Regions from separate parts of the Streptomyces sp. V2I9 genome, predicted to be linked through region 1. Evidence: riboswitches for the same ligand, from Rfam matches in the RefSeq annotation. Region 1 holds a riboswitch; the other holds the start of a gene.
The links. A riboswitch is a leader RNA that binds a small molecule or an ion and turns the genes downstream of it on or off. The one in region 1 is predicted to bind cyclic di-AMP.
Positions count from the first base shown of each region.

Region 2: it holds a riboswitch for cyclic di-AMP, as region 1 does, so the genes downstream of both, QFZ71_RS29360 (LysM peptidoglycan-binding domain-containing protein) here and QFZ71_RS13545 (M23 family metallopeptidase) in region 1, are expected to answer to the same signal.

Region 1 is NZ_JAUSZJ010000002.1:3,097,923-3,102,835, reverse strand. It holds gene QFZ71_RS13555 (MerR family transcriptional regulator) at 1-314, shown strand, start outside; gene QFZ71_RS13550 (PP2C family protein-serine/threonine phosphatase) at 456-1,676, shown strand; cyclic di-AMP (ydaO/yuaA leader) riboswitch at 1,958-2,110, shown strand; gene QFZ71_RS13545 (M23 family metallopeptidase) at 2,122-3,150, shown strand; partial or broken gene QFZ71_RS13540 (aldo/keto reductase) at 3,451-3,664, shown strand; gene QFZ71_RS13535 (PrsW family intramembrane metalloprotease) at 3,671-4,913, opposite strand, start outside.
Region 2 is NZ_JAUSZJ010000002.1:6,778,611-6,783,523, reverse strand. It holds gene QFZ71_RS29370 (type III polyketide synthase) at 1-334, opposite strand, end outside; gene QFZ71_RS29365 (UbiA family prenyltransferase) at 452-1,375, shown strand; gene QFZ71_RS29360 (LysM peptidoglycan-binding domain-containing protein) at 1,479-2,312, opposite strand; cyclic di-AMP (ydaO/yuaA leader) riboswitch at 2,317-2,504, opposite strand; gene QFZ71_RS29355 (FAD-dependent oxidoreductase) at 2,955-4,346, shown strand; gene QFZ71_RS29350 (SpoIIE family protein phosphatase) at 4,425-4,913, opposite strand, start outside.

The sequences.
Region 1 (4,913 bases):
GGTGGCGGTCGCTCGGAGCGACGGAGAAGAAGGCATTCCTGGACGAGCACGAGGCCATCGCGCGGGACTGGGGCCGGGCTCGCGGGGAAGGGCTCGCCGCCGACGGGCCCGAGGCGCAGGAGATCGCGCGGCGGCACTGCGCGTGGCTGGCGTCGTCGGCCAAGGAGCCCAGCCGTTCGTACGTGATCGGGCTCGGGGAGATGTATGTCGCCGATCCCCGGTTCGGGAAGAACTACGATCGCTACGGGGACGGCACCGCCGCCTTCGTACGGGACGCGCTGACGGTCTACGCGGAACACCGGCTCTCCGACTGACCACGGACGGCCGGGCCGTCGCCCGCACTCCCCCTATTCGGCCGATGAGGAGTCGCCGCTCGGCGCGGCTCCGGGAAGCCTGGGCGGGGCGCGGTACCGTCCGCAGCCGTGGGTGGACCGGGCAGGAGTACACAGGTGGGGATGGCCAAGGAACGGCGGGGCATGGCGCGGGGCGTCGATGCCGTCGGCCGCGCGGTGCTGGGTTCGCCGGAGGGTGAGGCGACGCCCGGCAGCCGGGGATCACGACGGTTCGTCCGGATGCTGCCCGCGCTGCTGATCGTCGGCGGGCTGGTCTTCGACGCGCTGACCCCGGCCAACTTCACCGCCGTCCCGCTGTTCGTCGCGGCACCGCTGATCGCCGCACCGTTCTTCTCGCTGTCCCGGACCGTCCGCACGGGCATCGCGGCGGTCCTCTCCGTCCTTGCGATGAGACTCTCCGATGGAACGTCCACCGAGGTGGTCCCGGCCATCGAGATGCTCACCGTGCTCACCGCCTCGGTGCTGGCCCTCGTCATCAACGGGGTCGTGCGGCGCAGCAACGAGCAACTGGCCTCGGCCCGCGTCATCGCGGAGACCGCCATGCGGGCCGTGCTGCCGACACCCCCCGAGCGGATCGGCGGGCTCCAGGTGGCCGCGCGGTACGAGGCGGCGCAGGCGGACGAGTTCGTGGGCGGTGACCTGTACGCCGTCGCCGACACCCCGTACGGCGTCCGCATGGTGGTGGGAGACGTGCGCGGCAAGGGGCTCGGGGCCGTCGAGGCGGTGGCGGTGATCATCGGGTCGTTCCGGGAGGCGGCCGAGCAGGAGCCTTCGCTGGAGGGCGTCGCGCAACGGCTGGAGCGCGCGCTCGCCAGGGAGGGGACGCGGCGCTACGGGCTGGACGTCATGGAGGGGTTCATCACCGCCGTGCTGGCCGAGATCCCGCCCGGCGCGGTCACGCTCCGTCTCGTCAACCGCGGCCACCCCGAGCCGATCCTGCTGCACGCGGACGGTGACCTGGAGGTGCTGGCGCCCTCCGTGCCGGCGCTGCCGCTGGGGATGGACCTGGGGGTGTGGCCGGACCGGGTCGACGAGTGGGAGATGCCGCCCGGAGCGACGCTGCTCGCCTTCACGGACGGCCTGTCCGAGGCGCGGAACGCCGACGGGTTCTTCTACGATCCGGCTGCGCGGCTGCGCGGCCGGATCTTCCCCGGCCCGGAGGAGCTGCTGTCGGCGCTCACCGACGACGTACGGCTGCACACCGGAGGGCGGGCCACGGACGACATGGCGCTGCTCGCGGTGGGCCGGCCGGCGGAGGGCCAGCCGGTGCGCCGGACGACGGTGCGGATCGTGGGCCGTCGGGACGGGCACGGCGACGGGTAGCGCGGGGGCGGCGCGACGGGCGGCGAGGCGGAGCGCGGCGGGGTGCAGGGCAATACCACGGTGCGTGATCGAAAGGCACCGCTCCGCATAACATTTGACACTCCGTCAGAAAAAGGAGTGTGGCTGATCGCTGGTCAAGTCGCCCGATTCGGCCCGCTTGCATCCTGTACATCCCCGCCTCGTTCGTTAATGATCAACAGGAACGGCTTGGAATCAGGCATGGGTGTCTATTAACGTTCGATAACGCAGCGCGGTCGTCACAGTCGTCGTCAGGACGGCGCCGCGCGCGAGCGCCGAATCCCGCAAGGGAACCGGGGAACCACCTCCATGGGGTGAATCGGACGCCTGCGTCTCGTGAGAGGCGGAGGGGCCCGTAGGAGACCTTCCTGCTCCGAACCCGTCAGCTAACCCGGTAGGCGAGAAGGAAGGAAAGGAGTGCGCCCACGTGGCGTCCAACAAGCCTGCCCCTGAGGCCGTGTCACCCTTCACCGCGAACGCCTACGGTGGCGCGGAGCGGTCCGAGGGTGAGTGGAATCCCACCGAGGACACCATCCGCCCCGTGCGCGGCAGGCACCGCGTGGCCAAGCAGCGTGGTCTGGCCCGTAGCTCCACCGTCCTCGGGGTCGGCGTGATCGCGGCCGTCGGAGCGGGCGGCATCGCCACCGCTCAGGACAAGGCCCCGGTCTCCATCTCTCTTCCCGATTCCATCGCGGACAATCTTCCCGACGCCAAGTCCCTTCCCGGCGTAGGGGCGTTGATGTCCGACGACGCGGAGGCCGCCCCGGTCGCCGCCGCTCCGCTGACCACCGCCGGGCTCACCGCCGCCGAGGCGGAGAGCGGTACCGACGCGGGCGAGGCCCTGCGGGCCCGGATCCTCCAGCAGGCCGAGCAGCAGCAGGCCGGCGCCGACGCCGAGGCCAAGGCCGCGGCGGAGAAGGCCGCGGCCGAGAAGGCGGCGGCGGAGGCCGCGGCGCAGCAGGACGAGGCCGAGAAGAAGGCCGCCGCGAAGAAGAAGGCCGCGGAGGAAGCGGCGAAGAAGAAGGCGGAGGAGGAGCGTCTCGCCAAGCTCGCCGCCAGCTTCTCCCTGCCCACGCCCTCGTACACGATCACCTCGACCTACGGGCAGTCCGGCGCGATGTGGTCCTCCGGCCAGCACACCGGCCTCGACTTCGCCGGGTCCACCGGTGCGCCGCTCAAGGCCGTGCACAGTGGCACGATCACGTCGGCCGGCTACTCCGGTTCGTACGGCTACCGCACCGTCCTCCAGCTGGAGGACGGCACGGAGATCTGGTACGCCCACCAGTCCTCCATCGAGGTCTCCGTCGGGCAGAAGGTGACCACCGGCCAGACCATCGGCCGCATGGGCGCCACCGGCAACGTCACCGGCACCCACCTCCACCTGGAGGTCCGCACCGCGGGCGGCTCCGCGATGGACCCGATGGCCTGGCTGAACAGCAAGGGCCTGCGGGTCTGAGCCACGGGGCCGGCCGCCTCGTCGGCCGCAGGCCGCCGATCTTCCTCCGCCGGCCCTCCCCGAAACCCCGGCAGCCCTGACGCACACCCCCCGACGTCAGGGCTGCCGGTCTGTCCGGGGCGGCCCGGCCCGGCATCGCACGTGGCCGAGCGGACGGGTACGGCGGCCGGGAGCGCACCGAAGCGGCCACGGACGGGCCTCGACGGGCGATCATCAGCGGATGAGGTCTGTCGCGGGGGCCCGGCCACGGATGGCGTACGCGGTGGAATGCCGGCCCGGACCGGCTCGTTGAACCCCCGCATAACTTCTGCGCGCACGCCCCTCGGCACCTCCGGCCTCCAGGTCTTCCCGCTCGCCCTCGGCGGCAACGTCTTCGGCTGGACGGCGGACGAGCACCCGTCCTTCGCCGTCCTGGACGCGTACGTGGCGGCCGGCAGCACCTTCGTCGACACCGCCGACGTGTACTGCGCCCGGGCCGAGGGCAACCGGGGCGGCGAGTCGGAGACCGTCCCCGCCCCGGCTACTGCGGCGGGCGGCGGTGGGTGTGCGGGGCGGGGGCGTGGCCGTGGGGCCGGGGCGGGCCGCCGTATCCGTGGCCGGGGGGCTGGACGGGGGGCTGCCCGTACGCCGGTGCCTGCGGACGGCCGTGACCGGGCGGGTTCCAGGGGGCGTTGCCGTACCCGTACCCGTACGGCGTCGGGGGGACGGCCCGGTGGGCCGCCGGGCGGGAGGTGAGGCGGGCCGCGTGGGTGAGGGCCGGGGCCGCGATCTCCCGGCGCTGCCAGAGATGGTGCAGCAACTCGCGCTCCCGCGCGCCGAAGTCCGGGCCCACCGCGCCGTGGCGGGCCCGGCGGCGCAGGCCCGCCAGGGAGGTCGCGAACGACTCGTACTCCGCGACCGCGCGGGCCGCCGCCCGGCCGCGGGTCCGGTCCTGCTGCCAGTGGCGGGCCAGGTCGCGGGCGACGCCCCGCGCCCGCATCGAGGAGAGCGCCGACGGCTCGGCGGGGGTGAGCCAGCCGGCCGCGGCGTACGCGGGCAGCTCTGCGGCGAGCGTACGCAGCTCCCGCTGGCGCGACCAGATCGCCAGCCAGGTCACCAGGGCGAAGGCGGGGACCATGACGATGCCGTACACCGCGTAGAAGCCGTACGGGCCGAAGGACGACGAGCCGTTCCACAGGGCGTGCAGCCCCATCGCCAGGACCAGGCCCAGCAAGGGCAGGGCGATCCGGCGGGCCCGGTGGCGACGGGCGCTGACGGCCGCGAAGCCGAAGCCGAGGCCGGTGAGCACGGTGAACAGGGGGTGCGCGAACGGCGACATCACGATCCGCACGAAGAACGTCCCCGCCGTCACCGAGGCGAACCCGGAGCTGCCGAGCAACTGGTCCTCGCCGAAGGCATTGCCCAGATAGAGGATGTTCTCGGTGAACGCGAACCCCGTCGCGGTGAACCCGGCGACGACGACGCCGTCCACCACTCCGCTGAACTCCCGTCTGCGGAACAGGAAGATCAGCAGGACGGCCGCCGCCTTGGCGCTCTCCTCGACCACGGGGGCGATCACCGTCGCCCCCAGGGTGTCCGCGCTCGCCGGGTCGGCCGTCGCGGTGGCTATCCAGCGCGTGGCGAAGGAGTTGGCGATGATCGCGACGAGCGCGGCGGCGCACGCGCCCCAGGCGAAGGAGAACAGGAGGTTCCGCCAGGGCCCCGGCTCGACCCGGTCCAGCCAGCGGAACGCCGCCATCAGCAGCGGGACGGGCAGGACCGCG
Region 2 (4,913 bases), 3.7 Mb from region 1:
CGGCGATGCCGGTGACGGAGGTGAACATCAGCAGGTCCACATCGGTGGGCCGCAGCCCCGCCGCCCGCAGCGCCCCCCGTACGGCGTGGGCGCCGAGGTCGGCGGCGGACCGGATGAACACGTCGTTGGCGGGGCCGAACCCGTCGAGGTCGCGGTAGGCGTCCAGGGGCAGCACGGTGTGCCGGGTGCGGACCCGCGCGTTCGCGTGGAGGCGGTCCAGGACACGCCGGTCGGCGCCGGGCGGCAGGCAGGTACGGGCCACCATGTCGGTGACCTCCCGCTGGGTGTGACGGTGGGGCGGCAGGGCTCCGTGGACCGCGGCGATGCGGGTCATCCCGCCTCCTGCTTCGGTGAGGGCATGCCCCATCCTGCGCACAATAAGTGACGAATCAGCGTAAAAGACCCGCCCTGTCGCCGCATTGACGGGCCGACGGGCTTCTACGATCGCCCGATGGACGCCACGGACAGGGTGAGCCCGGCCGGTCCCGCCGCGCCGGAGGGCGCACCGGCCGCCGCACGCACGGCCGTGGCCCACGAAGCCGCGGCGAGCCGACGGCTCCCGGGCACGGCGCTCGCGCTGGCGTGCCACCCCGGGCCGGCGCTCGCGGTGACCGCGCTCGCCTGCGCCCTCGCGCTCGGCTCCGGCCTCGGCGGCCCCCGTTCCGCGCTGGTCACGGCGGCGGTGCTGACCGGTCAGCTCTCGGTGGGCTGGTGCAACGACGCGTACGACGCCCGCCGGGACGCGCGGGCCGGGCGCCGGGGGAAGCCCGCGTCCGACGGCACGGTCGGACCCGGCGCGGTGTGGGCGGCAGCAGGCGTCGCGCTCGCCCTGTGCGTGCCGCTCTCGTTCGCGTGCGGCACCCTCGCCGGTACGGTGCATCTCGCGGCGGTCGGGGGCGCCTGGCTCTACAACGTGCGGCTCAAAGCGACCGCCCTGTCCTGGCTGCCGTACGTCACCGGATTCGGCGCGCTCCCCGCCGCCGTGGCGCTCTCCCTCCCCGGCGCACCGTGGCCCCGGTGGTGGACGGTGACGGCCGGGGCCCTGTTGGGCCTGGGCGCGCATCTGGCCGACACGCTGCCGGACATCGCGGCGGACCGGGCCGCCGGCATCAGCGGGCTCCCCCATCGGCTGGGCACCGCAACGACCCGGCTGCTGCTGCCGTTGCCGCTCCTCGCCGCCACGGCTGTGCTGACGTTCGGTCCGCCGGGCCCGGTGACCGCCGGGGGCGGAGCGGCCCTGCTCCTGGCCGGGGCGACGGCGGTCGTGAGCCCGGTGCTCGGCCGGCGATGGCGCAAGGCCGCGCTGGGCGGCGCGGTGGCCGTGGCGGTGGCGGATCTCGCGCTGCTGCTGTTCCGGGGCGTGGCGGCGGCCTGAACCGACCGATCCCGCACGTGCCCTCCGCCCCTGAACGAATCCCCGACGCCGAGGGGCCCCGGACCGTGCGGTCCGGGGCCCCTCGGGCGGTGGTGCGGGAGGATCAGTAGGCGCCGAAGACGTTGTCGATCGAGCCGTACCGGTCGGCGGCGTAGTTGCACGCGGCCGTGATGTTGGCGACCGGGTCGTAGCTGTCGGTCGAGGTGCCGGGCACGTGGTACGCCTGGAAGGTCGGGTCGATGACCTGGAGCAGCCCCTTGGACGGGGTGCCCCTGACCGCGTTGGAGTCCCAGTTGTTGATCGCGGCCGGGTTGCCCGAGGACTCACGCATGATGTTGCGGTGGATGCCCTCGTAGGTGCCGGGGATGCCCTGCTCGGCCATGATGGCGAGCGACTCCCTGATCCAGCCGTCCAGGTCGTTCGTGTAGGTGACGGCCTTCTTCTCCGCGGCCGGAGCGGCGTTCGCCACGGGGGCGGCGCCGGCACGCTCCGAGCGGTCGGCGCGGTCCGCCGATCCACGCTCGGCGGCCGGGGAAGCCTTGGCGGCCTTGCCCTCCGAAGCGGTGGCGGGCTTGGCGCCGAGCGTCAGCGTGATTCCCGGCTGAATGAGGTGGGGATTCCCACCGATGATCTTCCGGTTGCCTTCGTACAGCTTCTTCCAGCCGCCGCTCACGGAATGTTCGCGGGCGATCTTGGAAAGGGTTTCGCCGGCCTTCACGGAATGCTGGGCGGGCGCGGCCTGGACGGCGGAATTCACCTGCGCGGGCACCGATGCGGGCGCCACGGCAGCCTGCGGGGCGGACGGTGCGGGGGCGGCGAAGGCGCTGGTGGCACCGATCACCGGGAGGGCGAGAACGGCTCCGCCGGTGGTCACGGCGGCGAGGCCGCGGCGCAGCGAGGTGGACGGGGAACGACGGTGCTTACCCTGTGCGGGCATGGGGCTTTCCTCTCCGGCGCCTGCGAGGTGAGCTGTCGGGTTCAGACGGGAGATGTCTGGCCGCACGGTCGTGCGACTTCACCCCGAGCCGTTCCGGTTCCGGATCGGCGACTTACCTGGTTCCCCCGCTCCTGCCGTACGTGAGTGGGTTTCGGATTCCCGGACGGCGGCAGGATTCGGCGTTCCATCCGGATTGACGGTGACCGTAGGCGAGAAACATCGGAACGAACAAGCCCCGCATTCCGGATTCCCTTTTCTCCGCATGATCGAATATCGGAATACCCGGATCGGACCGTGCCGTCGCACCGTCAACTTTCCCCACACGAAAGGGAACCGATGCCTCCGCTTCTTCGTCCGCCTTCGCACACGTGACGCTCACCACTCCTTCACATCGGCGGCGAAGCCGAAGTCAAGCAAATGCCATGAAAGCCCCGCCAAGCACGTTATGAAACAGAATGACCAAACAAGCCAAATCGCCCATATCAACACGACAAAACGGGCCGACCGGGCACTCCAGGCGGGCCGGTCGAACAGCCCGCGGGCCCATCGCTTACGGTGTGGGGTGGAGAGTAGTAAGCCAACCCTTACTTCCGACGTACGCTGTACCTGCCCGCGTTCGCCCGCCCCGAAGGATCACCACCCATGACACGCCCCGTCCGCGTCGCCATTGTCGGAGCCGGCCCCGCCGGTATCTACGCTGCGGACGCGCTGCTCAAATCCGAGGTCTGCCAGGACCCGGGGGTCTCGATCGACCTCTTCGAGCGGATGCCCGCGCCCTTCGGCCTGATCCGCTACGGCGTGGCCCCCGACCACCCGCGCATCAAGGGCATCGTCAAGGCCCTGCACCAGGTGCTGGACAAGCCGCAGATCCGCCTCTTCGGCAACGTCGGTTACCCGAACGACATCGGCCTGGACGACCTGCGCTCGTTCTACGACGCGGTGATCTTCTCCACCGGCGCCGAGGCCGACCGGGCGCTCGACATCCCCGGCATCCAGCTGGACGGCTCCTACGGCGCGGCCGAGTTCGTCTCCTGGTACGACGGCCACCCCGAGGTCCCGCGCACCTGGCCGCTCACCGCGGAGAAGGTCGCCGTGCTCGGCGTCGGCAACGTGGCGCTCGACGTGGCCCGCGTCCTGGCCAAGACGGCCGACGAGCTGCTGCCCACCGAGATCCCGGACAACGTGTACCAGGGCCTCAAGCAGAACAAGGCGCTGGAGGTGCACGTGTTCGGGCGGCGCGGACCGGCCCAGGCCAAGTTCAGCCCGATGGAGCTGCGGGAGCTGGACCACTCCCCCAACATCGAGGTCATCGTCAACCCCGAGGACATCGACTACGACGAGGGGTCCGTCGCCACCCGCCGGGAGAACAAGCAGGCCAACATGGTCGCGCAGACCCTGGAGAACTGGGCGATCCGCGATGTCGGCGACCGCCCGCACAAGCTCTTCCTGCACTTCTTCGAGTCCCCGGTCGAGATCCTCGGCGAGGACGGCAGGGTCGTGGGGCTGCGCACCGAGCGCACCGAGCTGGACGGCACCGGCAACGTGCGGGGCACCGGCCGGTTCACCGACTGGGACATCCAGAGCGTCTACCGCGCCGTCGGCTACTACTCGGAGGAGCTGCCCAAGCTCCCCTTCGACGTGGCCTCCGGCACCGTCCCGCACGAGGCCGGGCGCGTCATCTCCGGGGACGAGCACATGACCTCGGTCTACGTCACCGGCTGGATCAAGCGCGGTCCGATCGGCCTGATCGGCCACACCAAGGGCGACGCCAACGAGACGGTCGCCTGCCTCCTGGAGGACCGCGCCGCCGGCCGTCTGGCCGAGCCGGCCACCCCCGCCCCGGAGGCCGTCGAGGCGTTCCTGGAGAGCCGCGGCGTGCGCTACACGACCTGGGAGGGCTGGCACAAGCTGGACGCCCACGAGCAGGCGCTGGGCGCGGCGCAGGGCCGTGAGCGGATCAAGGTCGTGGAGCGTGAGGGCATGCTGGAGGCCTCCGGCGCCTTCGCACCGGCCGAGGACCCCGCCGACGCCTGATCGACAGGACGTCTGGTCGGACGGGCCGCCTGCCGAGCAGGACGTAGGGACCGGCAGACGGCGTTTCGACGGCCGGCTCTAGCGGGCCGGATCCGGGGCAGCCTCCGTGCGCCCCGGATCCGGCCCCCTGAACGTGCGCCACAGATCGGGCCCGGTCGCCCCCGCCGTCCCGGATCGCCGGGGCCGCCCCGCCCCGGCCCAGCGGGCGGCCAGCAGCAGCGCGATGTCGTCCGGGCGGTCGGTGGCGGCCCTGGCCTCCGCGATGACCTGATCGGCCCGGTCGGCCAGCGGGACCGCGCCGATGCGTTCGACGGTGGCGCGCAGCCGCTCGATCCCCTCGTCGATGTCCGTCCCCGGGCGCTCGATGAGCCCGTCCGTGAACAGGGCCAGCATCGCCCCTGGTTCGAGCCGCATCTCCGTGACCGGGTAGGACGCGTCCCCGTCGATCCCGAGCACGATGCCGCCGGGCAGGTCCAGCACCTCCGTCCGGCCGTCGGGGTGCCGCAGCACGGGCTGCGGGTGCCCCGCCCGTACGGCGCGGGCCACGCCGGTCCCCGGATCGAGGGC